Regions from separate parts of the Kitasatospora sp. NPDC114501 genome, predicted to be linked through region 1. Evidence: riboswitches for the same ligand, from Rfam matches in the RefSeq annotation. Region 1 holds a riboswitch; each other region holds the start of a gene.

The links. Region 1 has a riboswitch for S-adenosylmethionine ahead of thrC (threonine synthase). Riboswitches for the same ligand answer to the same signal wherever they lie in the genome.
Region 2: linked by a shared signal. The riboswitch ahead of ACZ7RU_RS02680 (aminotransferase class V-fold PLP-dependent enzyme) and the one ahead of thrC (threonine synthase) in region 1 are both predicted to bind S-adenosylmethionine.
Region 3: linked by a shared signal. The riboswitch ahead of ACZ7RU_RS13665 (IclR family transcriptional regulator) and the one ahead of thrC (threonine synthase) in region 1 are both predicted to bind S-adenosylmethionine.

The regions. Positions count from the first base shown of each region.
Region 1 covers NZ_JBVKDS010000018.1:154,790-159,120, reverse strand. Annotated here, with positions in the region: gene ACZ7RU_RS30440 (alpha,alpha-trehalose-phosphate synthase (UDP-forming)) at 1-678, opposite strand, end outside; gene ACZ7RU_RS30435 (glucosyl-3-phosphoglycerate synthase) at 717-1,718, opposite strand; SAM riboswitch class I at 1,865-2,000, shown strand; gene thrC (threonine synthase) at 2,017-3,297, shown strand; gene ACZ7RU_RS30425 (MoaD/ThiS family protein) at 3,324-3,602, shown strand; gene ACZ7RU_RS30420 (cold-shock protein) at 4,140-4,331, shown strand, end outside.
Region 2 covers NZ_JBVKDS010000001.1:570,324-574,654, forward strand. Annotated here, with positions in the region: gene ACZ7RU_RS02670 (response regulator) at 1-302, shown strand, start outside; gene trpD (anthranilate phosphoribosyltransferase) at 420-1,496, shown strand; SAM riboswitch class IV at 1,606-1,724, shown strand; gene ACZ7RU_RS02680 (aminotransferase class V-fold PLP-dependent enzyme) at 1,776-3,140, shown strand; gene ACZ7RU_RS02685 (Lrp/AsnC family transcriptional regulator) at 3,144-3,425, opposite strand; gene ACZ7RU_RS02690 (rhomboid family intramembrane serine protease) at 3,422-4,252, opposite strand.
Region 3 covers NZ_JBVKDS010000006.1:201,107-205,437, reverse strand. Annotated here, with positions in the region: gene ACZ7RU_RS13680 (HEAT repeat domain-containing protein) at 1-352, opposite strand, end outside; gene ACZ7RU_RS13675 (HEAT repeat domain-containing protein) at 356-1,027, opposite strand; gene ACZ7RU_RS13670 (DUF7144 family membrane protein) at 1,255-1,683, shown strand; SAM riboswitch class I at 1,808-1,950, shown strand; gene ACZ7RU_RS13665 (IclR family transcriptional regulator) at 2,154-2,867, shown strand; gene ACZ7RU_RS13660 (NADP-dependent oxidoreductase) at 2,989-3,939, opposite strand; gene ACZ7RU_RS13655 (GlxA family transcriptional regulator) at 4,010-4,331, shown strand, end outside.

The DNA of each region.
Region 1 (4,331 bases):
GCGTTCGGTGAGGAAGCCGGCCCGGTCGGCGCCCAGGATGCCGGTGAGGACGGCCCGGGCGACGTCGTCGGGCAGCAGCCGGAAGTACTCGGGCGGGGCCCAGGGGGTGTGCGAGAAGTGGCCGATCCGCAGGTCGGGGCGGGCCTCGCGGAGCAGGGCCGGGGCCAGTGAGAGGTGGTAGTCCTGGATGAGGACGGCGGCCTCCGGGGCGGCTTCGGCGGCCAGGGCCTCGGCGAACGCGCTGTTGTAGGCCTGGTAGGCGGCCCATTCGGTGCGGAACCCGGCGTCGAAGGAGGGGGCGGTGGGGGTCGCGTAGAGCAGGTGGTGGACGAACCAGAGGGTGGAGTTGGCGACCCCGTTGTAGGCGCGGGCGAAGGTCTGCGGGTCGATGTCCAGCATCCGTACGGCCTGGCCGCCGACCTCGTGGCCGGCCAGGTCGAGGCGGCCGCGGGGCGCCTCCGCGGCGGCTCTGCGGTCGGAGTCGCTGAGGGCGGCGCAGACCCAGACGGCGTTCGGGTCCTCGATGGCGGACAGGCCGGAGACCAGGCCGCCGCCACCCCGGCGCAGGGTCAGCGTGCCGTCGTCGGCGGTGCTGAAGGACACCGGTCCCCGGTTGGAGGCCACCAGGACGGAGGCGGTGCCCGTGTCGCTCGAACGGTTGGTCGTGAGATCGCCCATGGTTGGGATGTTGCCTGGGGTTCGGCGTGGCAAACCCGTCAGTGGCGGGTCGCGTATTCGGGGACGGTGTGCATCGGGGGGCGTTCCAGGGCGGTCACCGGGTGGGTGTGGGCGGTGAACGCGCGGGTTTCCGGGTGTCGGGTGAACTGGGTGAGATGGGGGTGGACGAGGTCGGCGGAGGCCTTCAGGCGGTGGGTGCGGTCGAGGCGTTCCAGGGCGGTCCGGTAGATGGTGGCGGCCATCCGGCCGAGGGCCTGGCCGTCCTGGTGGCGGTGGTGCCGGACGCCGACGTCCACCTGGGCCAGGGCGTCCAGTCCGGCCAGTTCCAGGGCGTCGACCAGCAGACCGAGTTCGACGCCGTAGCCGGTGGGGAAGGGCAGCCGTTCGAGCAGTGAGCGGCGGGCCGCGTACTCGCCGCCGAGGGGCTGGACGAACCCGGCGAGCTCCGGCCAGTGGAGGTTGAGCAGGGGGCGGGCGACGAGTTCGGTGACCCGGCCGCCGCCGGCGGGCAGCACGGCGCCCTCCGACTCCAGCGGGCGGTCGTACATGGCCTTGACCAGCTGGATGGACTCGTCGGTCAGCAGCGGGCCGACGATGCCGGTGACGAAGGCCGGGTCGAACTCGCGCAGGTCGGCGTCGACGAAGCAGACGATGTCGCCGTGGGTGACCAGCAGCGAGCGCCAGAGCACCTCGCCCTTGCCGGGGACGGCGGGCAGGCGGGGGAGGATCAGGTCGCGGTGTTCCACCCGGGCGCCGGCCTCGGCGGCGACGGCGGCGGTGGCGTCGGTGGAGCCGGAGTCCACGACGACGAGTTCGTCGACGAGCGGGAGGCGTTCCATCAGCTCGCGGCGGACGGTGCGGACGATGTCGCCGACCGTGGCCTCCTCGTCCAGGGCGGGGAGCACCACGCTGACCGTGCGACCGGTGCGCTGCTTGGCGTCGAGGAGGGTGCGGACCGGCCGGTCGGCCGCGCTCCAGGAGCGGCGGCGCAGCCAGGACGCCGCCTGCGGGAGGAGCTCGGGGGTCGGTTCGGCGGGCACTGAGGTCTCCTCGGCGGGTCGGTGGGACGTGTCATCTCGCTTGGCGGACGGTCCCGTTCAGGATTGACGCCTTCGGATACAGTCTTCGTACAGCGGTCGGACCTTTGCACGCCGGGGTCGCCGTTGAGCACCACCACAATTTCACAAGCTCATCCAGAGGGACTGAGGGAACGGCCCGTTGACGTCCCGGCAACCTTCTCGCGCGGCTGTCGACGACAGGCCCCGGCGGGACAGGTGCCAATTCCGGCCCGTGTCGCGACCGCGCCACGGGGAAGATGAGGAGAGAGGCCTCGCCGTCATGGCTATCGACACTGCCGCACCCGTCTCCGTCGACCTCGGCCCCGCCGCCGCGCTGTCCTGTCGCGAGTGCGGCACCCGCTTCCCGCTCGGCCCCAGCTTCGCCTGCCTGGAGTGCTTCGGCCCGCTGGAGATCGCCTACGAGTTCGGCAGCGAGGGCGCCGAGGAGCTGCGCAAGCGGATCGAGGCCGGTCCGGCCTCCATCTGGCGGTACGCGCCGCTGCTGCCGGTTCCGGCCGACGTGGCGTCCAAGCCCAACCTGAACCCGGGGTGGACCCCGCTGGTGAAGGCGGACAACCTGGGCCGGGAGCTCGGTTTCACCGCCCAGCTGCACATCAAGGACGACTCCGGGAACCCGACCCACTCGTTCAAGGACCGGGTGGTCGCCTGCGCGATCGAGGCGGCCCGGGCGTTCGGGTACACCACGCTGTCCTGCTCCTCCACCGGCAACCTGGCCGGTGCGGTGGGGGCGGCGGCGGCCCGGGCCGGGTTCCGGTCCTGCGTGTTCATCCCGCACGACCTGGAGCAGGGCAAGGTCGTCATGGCCGGGGTGTACGGCGGCGAGCTGGTCGGCATCGAGGGCAACTACGACGACGTGAACCGCTTCTGCTCGGAGCTGATCGGCGACGCGGCCGGCGAGGGCTGGGGCTTCGTCAACGTGAACCTGCGGCCGTACTACGGCGAGGGCTCCAAGACGCTGGCGTACGAGATCTGCGAGCAGCTCGGCTGGCGGCTGCCGGAGCAGATCGTGATCCCGATCGCCTCGGGCTCGCAGCTGACGAAGATCGACAAGGGGCTCCAGGAACTGATCAGGCTCGGCCTGGTCGAGGACCGGCCGTACAAGGTCTTCGGTGCCCAGGCCGAGGGCTGCTCGCCGGTGTCGGCCGCGTTCAAGGCCGGCCGGGACGTGATCAAGCCGGTCAGGCCGAACACCATCGCCAAGTCGCTGGCGATCGGCAACCCGGCCGACGGCCCGTACGTGCTGGACATCGCCCGCCGCACCGGGGGCGCGGTCGAGGACGTCACGGACGCCGAGGTCGTGGCGGCGATCCGGCTGCTGGCGCGGACCGAGGGGATCTTCGCCGAGACCGCGGGCGGGGTGACCGTCGGCGTGCTGAAGAAGCTGGTCGAGACCGGACAGCTGGACCCGGCCAAGGAGACCGTCGCGATCAACACCGGCGACGGCCTGAAGACCCTGGACGCCGTCTCAGACGCCGGGATGACCGCCGTCATCCGCCCGACGCTGGACTCGTTCCGCGCCGCCGGCCTCGCGTCCGCCTGAACCACCCGTCCCCCGCAAGGAGAGTCATGAGCGCCAACGTCCGCATCCCCACCATCCTGCGCACCTACACCGGCGGCGCCGCCGAGGTGACCGCCGAGGGCGCCACCCTGGCCGAGGTCATCGCCGACCTGGAGAAGAACCACGCGGGTATCTCGGCCCGCATCCTGGACGACACCGGCAAGCTGCGCCGCTTCGTGAACGTCTACGTGAACGACGACGACGTGCGCTTCGCCGAGGGCCTGGCGACCGAGATCAGGGACGGCGCCGGAATCTCGATCATCCCGGCGGTGGCCGGCGGCTGCTGAGCCGTTCGCGAGAACCCGCGGTCGCCCGCGCGTACGGAATTCCGCTCTCCGTATGCACGGGCGACCGCTTGCATTCTTGCGGGAATATTTCCGAGTCGAACCGGAGTAGAGTGTCGCTCGGCTGGGAACAAGGTTTCCCTTTCGGCCCCCGCAGTGCGCGGCCCGGGGGCGCCCGGCCGCCGGGACCGGCCCGGGAAACATGTCAGGCGGATGTCAGAATTCCCGCAGACCTTTGAGTAATTCGTCCGCTATGTCCGGCGTGGAATGCCGAGTTTATTCCGATTCGGCCCGTACTGTCCTGTGCCGGCTTGATGGAATTACCAGCGGCTGACCCTGTTGCAGAGGGCGTCGGTCCGGATACATTCAGCGGCGGTCGACGCAATCACCCGCTCACCGGAAGCCGCCTGGCGTCCCGCGCGGAGGGTTGCGGCGTGCACGGCTGCGCCCAGGGGGGGTTCCCCGGGCCGGCCTTCAACCAACCCGGGCCCGCGACCTGCGGGCGCGTGAAGGGCCAGCACAGCACTAGGGGAGTTCGGAATGGCTCAGGGCACCGTCAAGTGGTTCAACGCGGAGAAGGGCTACGGCTTCATCGCGGTCGACGGTGGTGCGGACGTCTTCGTCCACTACAGCGCGATCCAGATGGACGGCTACCGCACCCTCGAGGAGGGCCAGCGGGTCGAGTTCGAGATCTCTCAGGGACAGAAGGGCCCGCAGGCGGACATGGTCCGC
Region 2 (4,331 bases), on a different contig from region 1:
TGGAGTGCGCGACCACCCCCGCGGTGCTCAAGGCGCTGGAGAAGGGGGGCGTGGACCTCTGCGTGCTGGACGGCGAGGCCGTCCCGGCCGGCGGGCTGGGCCTCGGGCGCCAGCTCAAGGACGAGATCTACGGCTGCCCGCCGGTGCTGGTGCTGATCGGCCGGCCGCAGGACTCCTGGCTCGCCGCCTGGAGCCGGGCGGACGCCGCCATCTCCCACCCGGTGGACCCGGTGGCGCTGGCCGAGGCGGCCGCCGTCCTGCTGCGGGCCAGGGTGGCGAAGCGGACTCCGGCCGTCCGCTGAAATCCGCCCGGCAACTGGAAAAGACGGGGGTAGAAGCGACCGCTTCGCTCGATAGGCTGACTCCATCCGTACGGACGTCCCCCCGGAGCGGGGAACCGACAACAGCTGGAGTCAGCCATGGTGAACGTGAACCCTGCGAACGGCGGTAGCGACCCCGCGCAGGTGGTCCGCACCTGGCCGGACGTCCTGTCGGCGCTGTTGCAGGGGGAGGACCTCGACCGCTCGTCCACCGCGTGGGCGATGGACCGGATCATGAGCGGCGAGGCGTCCCCCGTCCAGGTGGCCGGGTTCATGGTCGCGCTGCGGGCCAAGGGCGAGTCGGTCGAGGAGATCGCCGGCCTGGTCGACGCGATGTACGAGCACGCCGAGCCGCTGGAGATCCCCGGCCCGGCGGTGGACATCGTGGGCACCGGCGGGGACCGGGCGAAGACCGTCAACATCTCCACCATGTCGGCGATCGTCGCGGCCGCCGCCGGCGCCAAGGTGGTCAAGCACGGCAACCGGTCGGCCTCCTCCACCAGCGGCTCCTCGGACGTGCTGGAGAAGCTCGGCGTGGCGCTGGACCTCTCCTCCCAGCGGGTCGCCGAGGTGGCCGAGGAGGTCGGGCTCACCTTCTGCTTCGCGGCGAAGTTCCACCCCTCGATGCGGCACGCCGCTACCGCGCGGCGCGACCTCGGGGTGCCGACCGCCTTCAACATCCTCGGCCCGCTGACCAACCCGGCCAAGGTCACCGCGCACGCCATCGGCTGCTTCGACACCCGGCTGGCCGGGCTGATCGCCGGGGTGCTGGCCCGGCGGGGCGCGACGGCGCTGGTCTTCCGCGGCGACGACGGGCTGGACGAACTGACCATCACCACCACCTCGCGGGTGTGGCTGGTGCGCGACGGGGTGGTCACCGAGACCACCTTCGACCCGCGGGACGTCGGCATCGAGCTGGTCGGCATCGAGGCGCTGCGCGGGGCGGACGCCTCGTACAACGCCGAGGTCGCGCGGCGGCTGCTGGCGGGCGAGCACGGGCCGGTGCGGGACGCGGTCCTGCTGAACACGGCGGCCGCGCTGGTCGCGCTGGACCTCGGCGACGCGCCGCTCGGCGAGCAGCTGGCGGCCGGCATGGAGCGGGCCGCGAAGGCGATCGACTCGGGCGCCGCGCAGGACCTGCTGCGGCGCTGGTCGGAGGCCACCAGCCGGATCTGAGGCGGTAGTTGGGGAGCCCGGGCCGGGTACGCCGGCCCGGGCTCCGGTGCTGTCCGGATGCTGGATGCCCGTTTGACCGCCCGCTGGACGCGGCCTAGAGTCTTCGCCAGGTCATGAGTGACAGCGCCAAGCCCCAGCTCGCTGTCCGGCAACCCTCCGTCCGTGGCGGGGTGCCCTGGGTGAGGACCGGGTCGCCACGGCAGATCGTCCGTGCGACAAGCGCGGACACCCGGCGACTGGCACTCCGGGGGTCCCTTACCCCCGAAGGAGTGCATCCCCATGTCCCTCGCCACCGAAATCAGCACCCCGCTCCCGGTTCTCGGCGCCGACGTCCAGGTCCCGCTCGCCAGCGGTGAGAAGGTCGGCTACGCGGCGCTCGACTACGCGGCCAGCTCGCCGGCGCTCCAGCGGGTGTGGGACGACGTCGCCGCCTACGCGCCGTACTACGGCAGCGTCCACCGCGGGGCCGGGTACCTCTCCCAGCTGTCCACCGACCTGTTCGAGCAGAGCCGCCGCACCGTCGGCGAGTTCCTCGACCTGCGCGAGGGCGACCAGGTGGTCTTCACCCGGGCCACCACCGACTCGCTCAACCTGCTGGCCGCCGCCGTTCCGGCCGGCACCCGGGTGTTCGCCTTCGAGACCGAGCACCACGCCTCGCTGCTGCCCTGGGCACACGCCGGACTGGACGTCAGCTACCTGCGGGCGCCGCGCTCGCGGGCCGAGGCGGTGGCCGCGCTGGACGCCGCGCTCGCCGAGGCGCCCGAGGGCCCCAAGCTGCTCTGCGTCACCGGCGCCTCCAACGTCACCGGCGAGCTGTGGCCGGTCGCCGAGCTGACGGAGACCGCGCACCGGCACGGCGCCCGGGTGGTGCTGGACGCCGCCCAGCTGGCGCCGCACCACCGGGTCTCGGTGCGCGAGCTGGACGTCGACTGGGTCGCCTTCTCCGGCCACAAGATCTACGCGCCGTTCGGCGCCGGGGTGCTGGCCGGCCGGGCGGACTGGCTGGACGCGGCCGAGCCGTACCTGGCCGGCGGCGGGGCGACCCGGACGGTGGCCCGGGAGGCGGACGGCTCGGTGGCCGTGCAGTGGCACACCGGCCCGGCCCGGCACGAGGCCGGCTCGCCGAACGTCATCGGCGCCTACGCGATCGCCTCGGCCTGCCGGGCGCTGACCGAGGCCGGCTTCGACGCGCTGGAGGCCCGCGAGCAGCGGCTGATCGCCCGCCTGACCGCCGGTCTGGCCGGGATCCCGCAGGTGAAGGTGCTCAACCTGTTCGGGGAGGGCTCGGCGCGGGTCGGCGTGCTGTCCTTCGTCGTCCGGGGCTGGAACAGCTCGCACTTCTCGGCCGCGTTGTCCGCCGAGTACGGCATCGGGGTGCGCGACGGCCTGTTCTGCGCCCACCCGCTGGTGCGCACGCTGCTCGGGGACGAGGACGTGGCCGTGTCCGAGTGCGGGGCGCCCGATCCCTCGCTGCCGGGCGAGCGCAGCCTGAACGCGATCCGGGTGAGCTTCGGCGCCGGGACGCCGGACGAGCACGTCGACCGCTTCCTCACCGCCGTCCGGGAGCTGGTGACGGACGGCGCGGCCTGGAACTACCGCAATGAGGGCGGCCGCTGCGTCGCGGACACTCAGCGCGAGGGCTGAGGGCTACTCGTCCAGGCCGAGGGCGAACGCGGCTTCCAGGTCGTGCTGGGAGTAGGTGCGGAAGGCGATCTGGGTCTCGGTGTGGGCCACGCCCGGGACCTTGTTCAGCCGGCCCGGGATGACCTCGGCCAGGTCGTCGTGCCGGCGCACCCGCACCATCGCCACCAGGTTGTAGCCCCCGGTCACCGAGTAGACCTCGCTCACGCCGTCGATGGCGGCGATGGACTCGGCGATCTCCGGGATGCGGTCGACACTGGTCTTGATCAGGACGATGGCGGTGATCACAGTTCGGGCTCCTTTGTGAGGTGCCGCCAGCGTATCGGGCGTCCGCCGGGTCGTCGCGGGGGGTGGCGGCGGACCACGGTGCAGGCGTAGAGGAACCCGGCCGAGAAGCCGATTACGTGGACCAGGTACGCCACCCCGGGCCCGGCCGAGTGCACCGACCACCACTGGAGGGCGAACCAGAGGCCGAGCACCAGCCAGGCCGGGAAGCGCAGCGGCAGGAAGAACAGCAGCGGGACGAGGGTGGTCACCCGGGCCCGGGGGTGCAGGCGCAGATAGGCGCCGAGGGCGGCGGCGATCGCCCCGGAGGCGCCGATGAGCACCCGGGTGGAGTTCGGTGAGTGCGCCTCGGCTAGCGCGAAGCCGTACGTGGTCAGGCTGCCGGCGGCCAGGTAGAAGACGGCGTACCGGGCCCGGCCCAGCCGCCGTTCCACGGTGGGGCCGAAGACCTGGAGGAAGAGCAGGTTCCCCAGCAGGTGCAGCCAGCCGGCGTGCAGGAAGAGGCCGGTGAGGACGGACAGGGCCGGGTGCTTTCCCGGGGTCGGGGCGGCCGGGCAGCCGGGGACCGGGTCGGGGGCCTCGGCCAGCTGTTCGGCGGTCAGCGGCCGTCCGGCCAGCACCTCGGCCGGAACGGCGCCCCAGCGCTGCTCGTACCGCTGCTCGGCGCAGACCCGGGCCTGGCCGGTGCCGTACAGCGGGTTGAGGCCCGCGGCCGGTCCGAGCAGGAAGACCAGGGTGTTGAGCGCGATCAGGGCGTAGCTGACCGCCGGGACGGTCGCCGCCGGGCGGCCGCCCCGGGCCGCGGTGTGGTCCGGGACCGCGAACGCCATGCGGCCAAGCATCCCTCCGGGCGCCGCAGGTGACACGTTGGTTTACGGCAGGTGGACCAGCCCGGGTGTTCGGGCGACC
Region 3 (4,331 bases), on a different contig from region 1:
CGACGACCCGGAGGGCCTCCTCCCAGCCGGCGGGTTCCGCGGCGTCGATCCGGCGCAGCCGGGTGAGCAGCTCCGTCTCCGCCGCGATGCGCTCGCGGGTCCGGCGGATCAGGTCGTCGACGAGCTCCGCGGGCGCGAACCCGGGATCGTCGAGCGCCCGCCCGACGTCGCGCAGCGACAGGCCAAGCGACCGCAGGCTCTCGATGTGGAAGATCCGCCGGATGTCCTCGTCCGAGTACCGGCGGTAACCGGAGTCGGTACGCCCGGTCGGCCGCACCAGTCCGAGTGATTCGTAGTGCCGGAGCATGCGGGCGCTGACCCCGGACCGCCGCGCGACCTCGCCGATCAACACTGCCTACCGTCCCTCCCGGCCGCCCCCGCCGAGGGCCACCGTGCGCTTCGCCTCCTCGACCGCGGACTCGAAGCCGGCGTCCGGGTCGCGCCACAGCCGTGCCGTGGCGAGCGCGTGCGCGCGCACCCGGGGGTCGCGGTCCGTCGCCGCGGTGGCCAGCGTCGGCAGCGCCACCTCCCCGAGCGCGACCAGCGCCCTGCTGAGGCTCAGCCGCGTCTCGCGTCCGCCGCGTCCGAGCTGAGCCGCCAAGACTACGGCCAGCTCGCGTTCGCCACCCTCGGGCACCAGCACGACGGCGGCCCGCCAGGCGCTGCGGGCCACCTCCTCGTCGGCGTCGGCCAGCAGCGCCGGGGTGATCGCCGGCCAGGCCCGCCGGTCCCCGATCTTGGACAGCGTGTGCAGGGCCTGGCTCCGGGCCTGCGCGCGCTCCGAGCGGACCTCGCCGAGCAGCAGCGGGACCGTCACCGCCGCCTCGTAGCGGGTGAGCGCCCAGGTGAGCATCTCCCGTACGAGGAACTCCGGTTCGACCGCGCACCGCTCGACCAGCCCGCCGACGAGCCCCGGGTGCGGGCTCGTGCCGACGGCCAGCGCCGCCCGCAGCCGCACCGACGGGTCGTCGTGCGCCAGCCCCCGGAGCGCCCGCACCGTGTTCGTGTCCTCTTCCGCCCTGGTCATCAGGACCACCTCCTCGGCCACAGTGAAGGGCTTGTCACCGTGACAAGGTCAAGCAGATCCGGGCACGCGGCCCACGGCGGCGGGATGGGGAGTCCGGTCTTACCGTGAATACGGGGCTCCGCCGTCGCGGGTGCACGTCCCCGCGCTCCCCGGAGCACCTCCGCCCGGCTGCTCTCCCCCCGTCTCCCCGTGTCCGCGAGGCGGCCGCCACCGAAGGAGCCCATGTCATGGCCAGTAGTGCTACCGGATCCGGCCCCGTCGCCAGGGGCCCTGAGCGGTACCCCCATGCGAGTGGGTGGACCGTCTTCGCGGGGGTCATGCTGATCACGGCCGGCATGATGGCGGTCTTCCAGGGTGCCGCCGCCGTCCGCAAGGACGGTCTGCTCATCGTCACCCGCAGCTACGTGTACTCGATGAACACCGAGGGGTGGGGATGGATCCACCTCATCCTCGGCGTCGTCGTGGTCGTGGCCGGTGTCGCGGTCTTCAGCGGTGCCGTCTGGGCCCGCATCATCGGCGTCGTCGTCGCCGGACTGGGCATGCTCGCCAACTTCCTCTGGCTGCCCTACTACCCCTTGTGGGCCGTCGTCCTGATCGCGATCGACGCCCTGGTGATCTGGGCGCTGTGCGTCGGACGGGTGGACAAGCCGGCCTGACCGGTAGCGCACCGTTCCGCCCGATCCGCCGCCTGCCGGACGACCCGTCGTCCCGGCAGGCGGCCGCGTGTGGGGACGGGGGGGGCTTGCCGAGCGCCCCGGGGAGTCTTGTATCGTTCCTCGCGAATCATCCAGAGGGGTGGAGGGACCGGCCCTACGAAGCCCCGGCAACTCCCCGTTCGACCCGGCGTCCGAAGTACGCGCCGTGCCGTCCGGGGGCAGTGCCAACTCCGGCCTGTCGCCACTGTGGCGCGGGAAAGATGAGGAGACACGGTGCTCTCTGTGCTGTCCTTCGCCCGGGCGCTTCCCGCCCCGGCCCTTTCGCGTACCCGTCTCGTGCCCGGCGCAGGCAATCGGCCGACTTCCCCGGCCCGTCCTCGCTGACCACCCTCCCCGGCTCCCCACCCGGAGCCGCCGGTGAGCAGCGCCGACCCGCTGCTCCCGGGCCCTGAGACTGGAGTACCCCACCCATGGAGAACACGAGCGGCGTCGGCGTGCTCGACAAGGTCACCTCGATCCTCGGCATCCTGGAGGCCGGCCCCGTCACCCTGGGCGGCCTCGTCGCCGCCACCGGCATGGCGCGGCCCACCGCCCACCGACTGGCCGTCGCACTCGAACACCACCGCCTGGTCAGCCGGGACATGCAGGGCCGGTTCATGCTCGGCCCCCGGCTCGGCGAGCTCTCGGCGGCCGCCGGCGAGGACCGGCTGCTGGCCGCGGCCGGCTCGGTGCTCACCCAGCTGCGGGACGTCACCGGCGAGAGCGCCCAGCTCTACCGCCGCCAGGGCGAGGTGCGGATCTGCGTGGCCGCCGCCGAGCGGCTCTCCGGCCTGCGCGACACCGTGCCGGTGGGCATCACCCTCCCCATGAAGGTCGGCTCCGCCGCCCAGATCCTGCTCGCCTGGGAGGAGCCCGAGCGCCTCCACCGCGGTCTGCAGGGCGCCCGCTTCACCGCCACCGCCCTGAGCGGCGTACGGCGGCGCGGCTGGGCCCAGTCCGTCGGCGAGCGGGAGCTCGGGGTCGCCTCGGTCTCCGCGCCCGTGCGCGGCCAGTCCAACCGGGTGGTGGCCGCAGTGTCGGTGTCCGGCCCGATCGAACGCCTCACCCGTCACCCCGGCGCCGCCCTCTCCCAGGCCGTCGTCGAGGCGGCCCACCGCCTCACCGAGGCCCTGCGCCACCCCTGAGAAGAGCTCCGGGCCCTGGGACGCACCTCCGCGCGCCCCAGGGCCCGGTCCCCGCAGTAGGACATCGAAGCCGGCCTCGGCGGTGCGGATCCGGCCCCCGGATCCGCACCGCCTCGCGCCGTCACGGGCGGACGGTGAGCACCAGCTTCCCCGTGACCCGGCCCGTGCCGCCCTCCGCGTGGGCCTTCGCGGCCTCGGCGAGCGGGTAGGCGGCGGAGACGTGCACCCGCAGCTGCCCGGACTCGGCGAGCGAGGCGATCGCGGCCATGCCCGCCTGGTCGTGCTCGACCAGCAGGGACCGCACCGACACGCCCAACTCGGCGGCGCGCTCGGCCGGTTCCTCCAGGCCCTGGGGCAGGATCGTCACCAGGACGCCGCCCGGCCGGAGCGTCTCCAGCGAGCGCAGCCGGTCGTCCCCACCCAGCGGGTCGAGGACCACGTCGATGTCGCGGGCCTCCTCCACGAAGTCGGCGGTGCGGTAGTCGATCACCTCGTCCGCGCCCAGACCCCGGACGAAGTCGTGCTTGGCGGCGGACGCCGTGCCGATGACGTACGCGCCGCGCGCCTTGGCGATCTGCACGGCGACGTGCCCCACGCCGCCGGCCGCGGCGTGCACCAGGACCCGCTGCCCCGGCTGGACCCGAGCCGTGTCGACCAGGGCCTGCCAGGCGGTGAGCGACACCAGCGGAAGCGCGGCGGCCTCGACGTGGCTCAGCGCGGCCGGCTTGGGCACGAAGGCCCGGGCGGGGCCGGCGACGTACTCGGCGTGCGAGCCGACGCCGTACGGGTACGGCAGCATGCCGAACACCTCGTCGCCCGGCGCGAACAGCGAGACGCCGAGGCCGACCGCCTCGACGGTGCCGGAGACGTCCCAGCCGAGCGTGAACGGCGGCTGCCCGAGGAAGTAGCCGTGCTCGCGGTGCTTCCAGTCGGTGGGGTTGACGCCCGCGGCGTGGACGGCGACGAGGATCTGGCCGACGCCGGGCTCGGGTCGTTCGACCTCGGTCTCGTGGAGGACGTCCGGGGCGCCGAGGGCGGTCTGGGTGATGGCTCGCATCGTGTTCGTGGTCATGGATCAAGCCTGAGGTCACGGCCCTGACCAGGGAAATGGCAAGATTGCCAAAGACCGATAGGATCGTGCCATGCCCGCGATCGAAACCCTCGCCTTCCGCGACCGGCCGCCGCACCGTGTCGTCGTCCTCGCCCTCGACGGCGTCTACCCCTTCGAGCTGGGCATCCCCAACCGGGTCTTCCCCGGAGTGCCGGGGGCGTACGAGGTGGTGACCTGCGCCGCCACGGAGGACCGGACGGTCGCCACCGTGGCCGACTTCACGATCACCGTCGGCCACGGGCCCGAGGCGCTGGAGAGTGCCGACACCGTCGTCATCCCGCCCTACGACCTGCACCGCGTCACCGCCGACCTGCCGGAGGCGGACCGCGCGGCGCTCGCCCGGATCCGCCCCG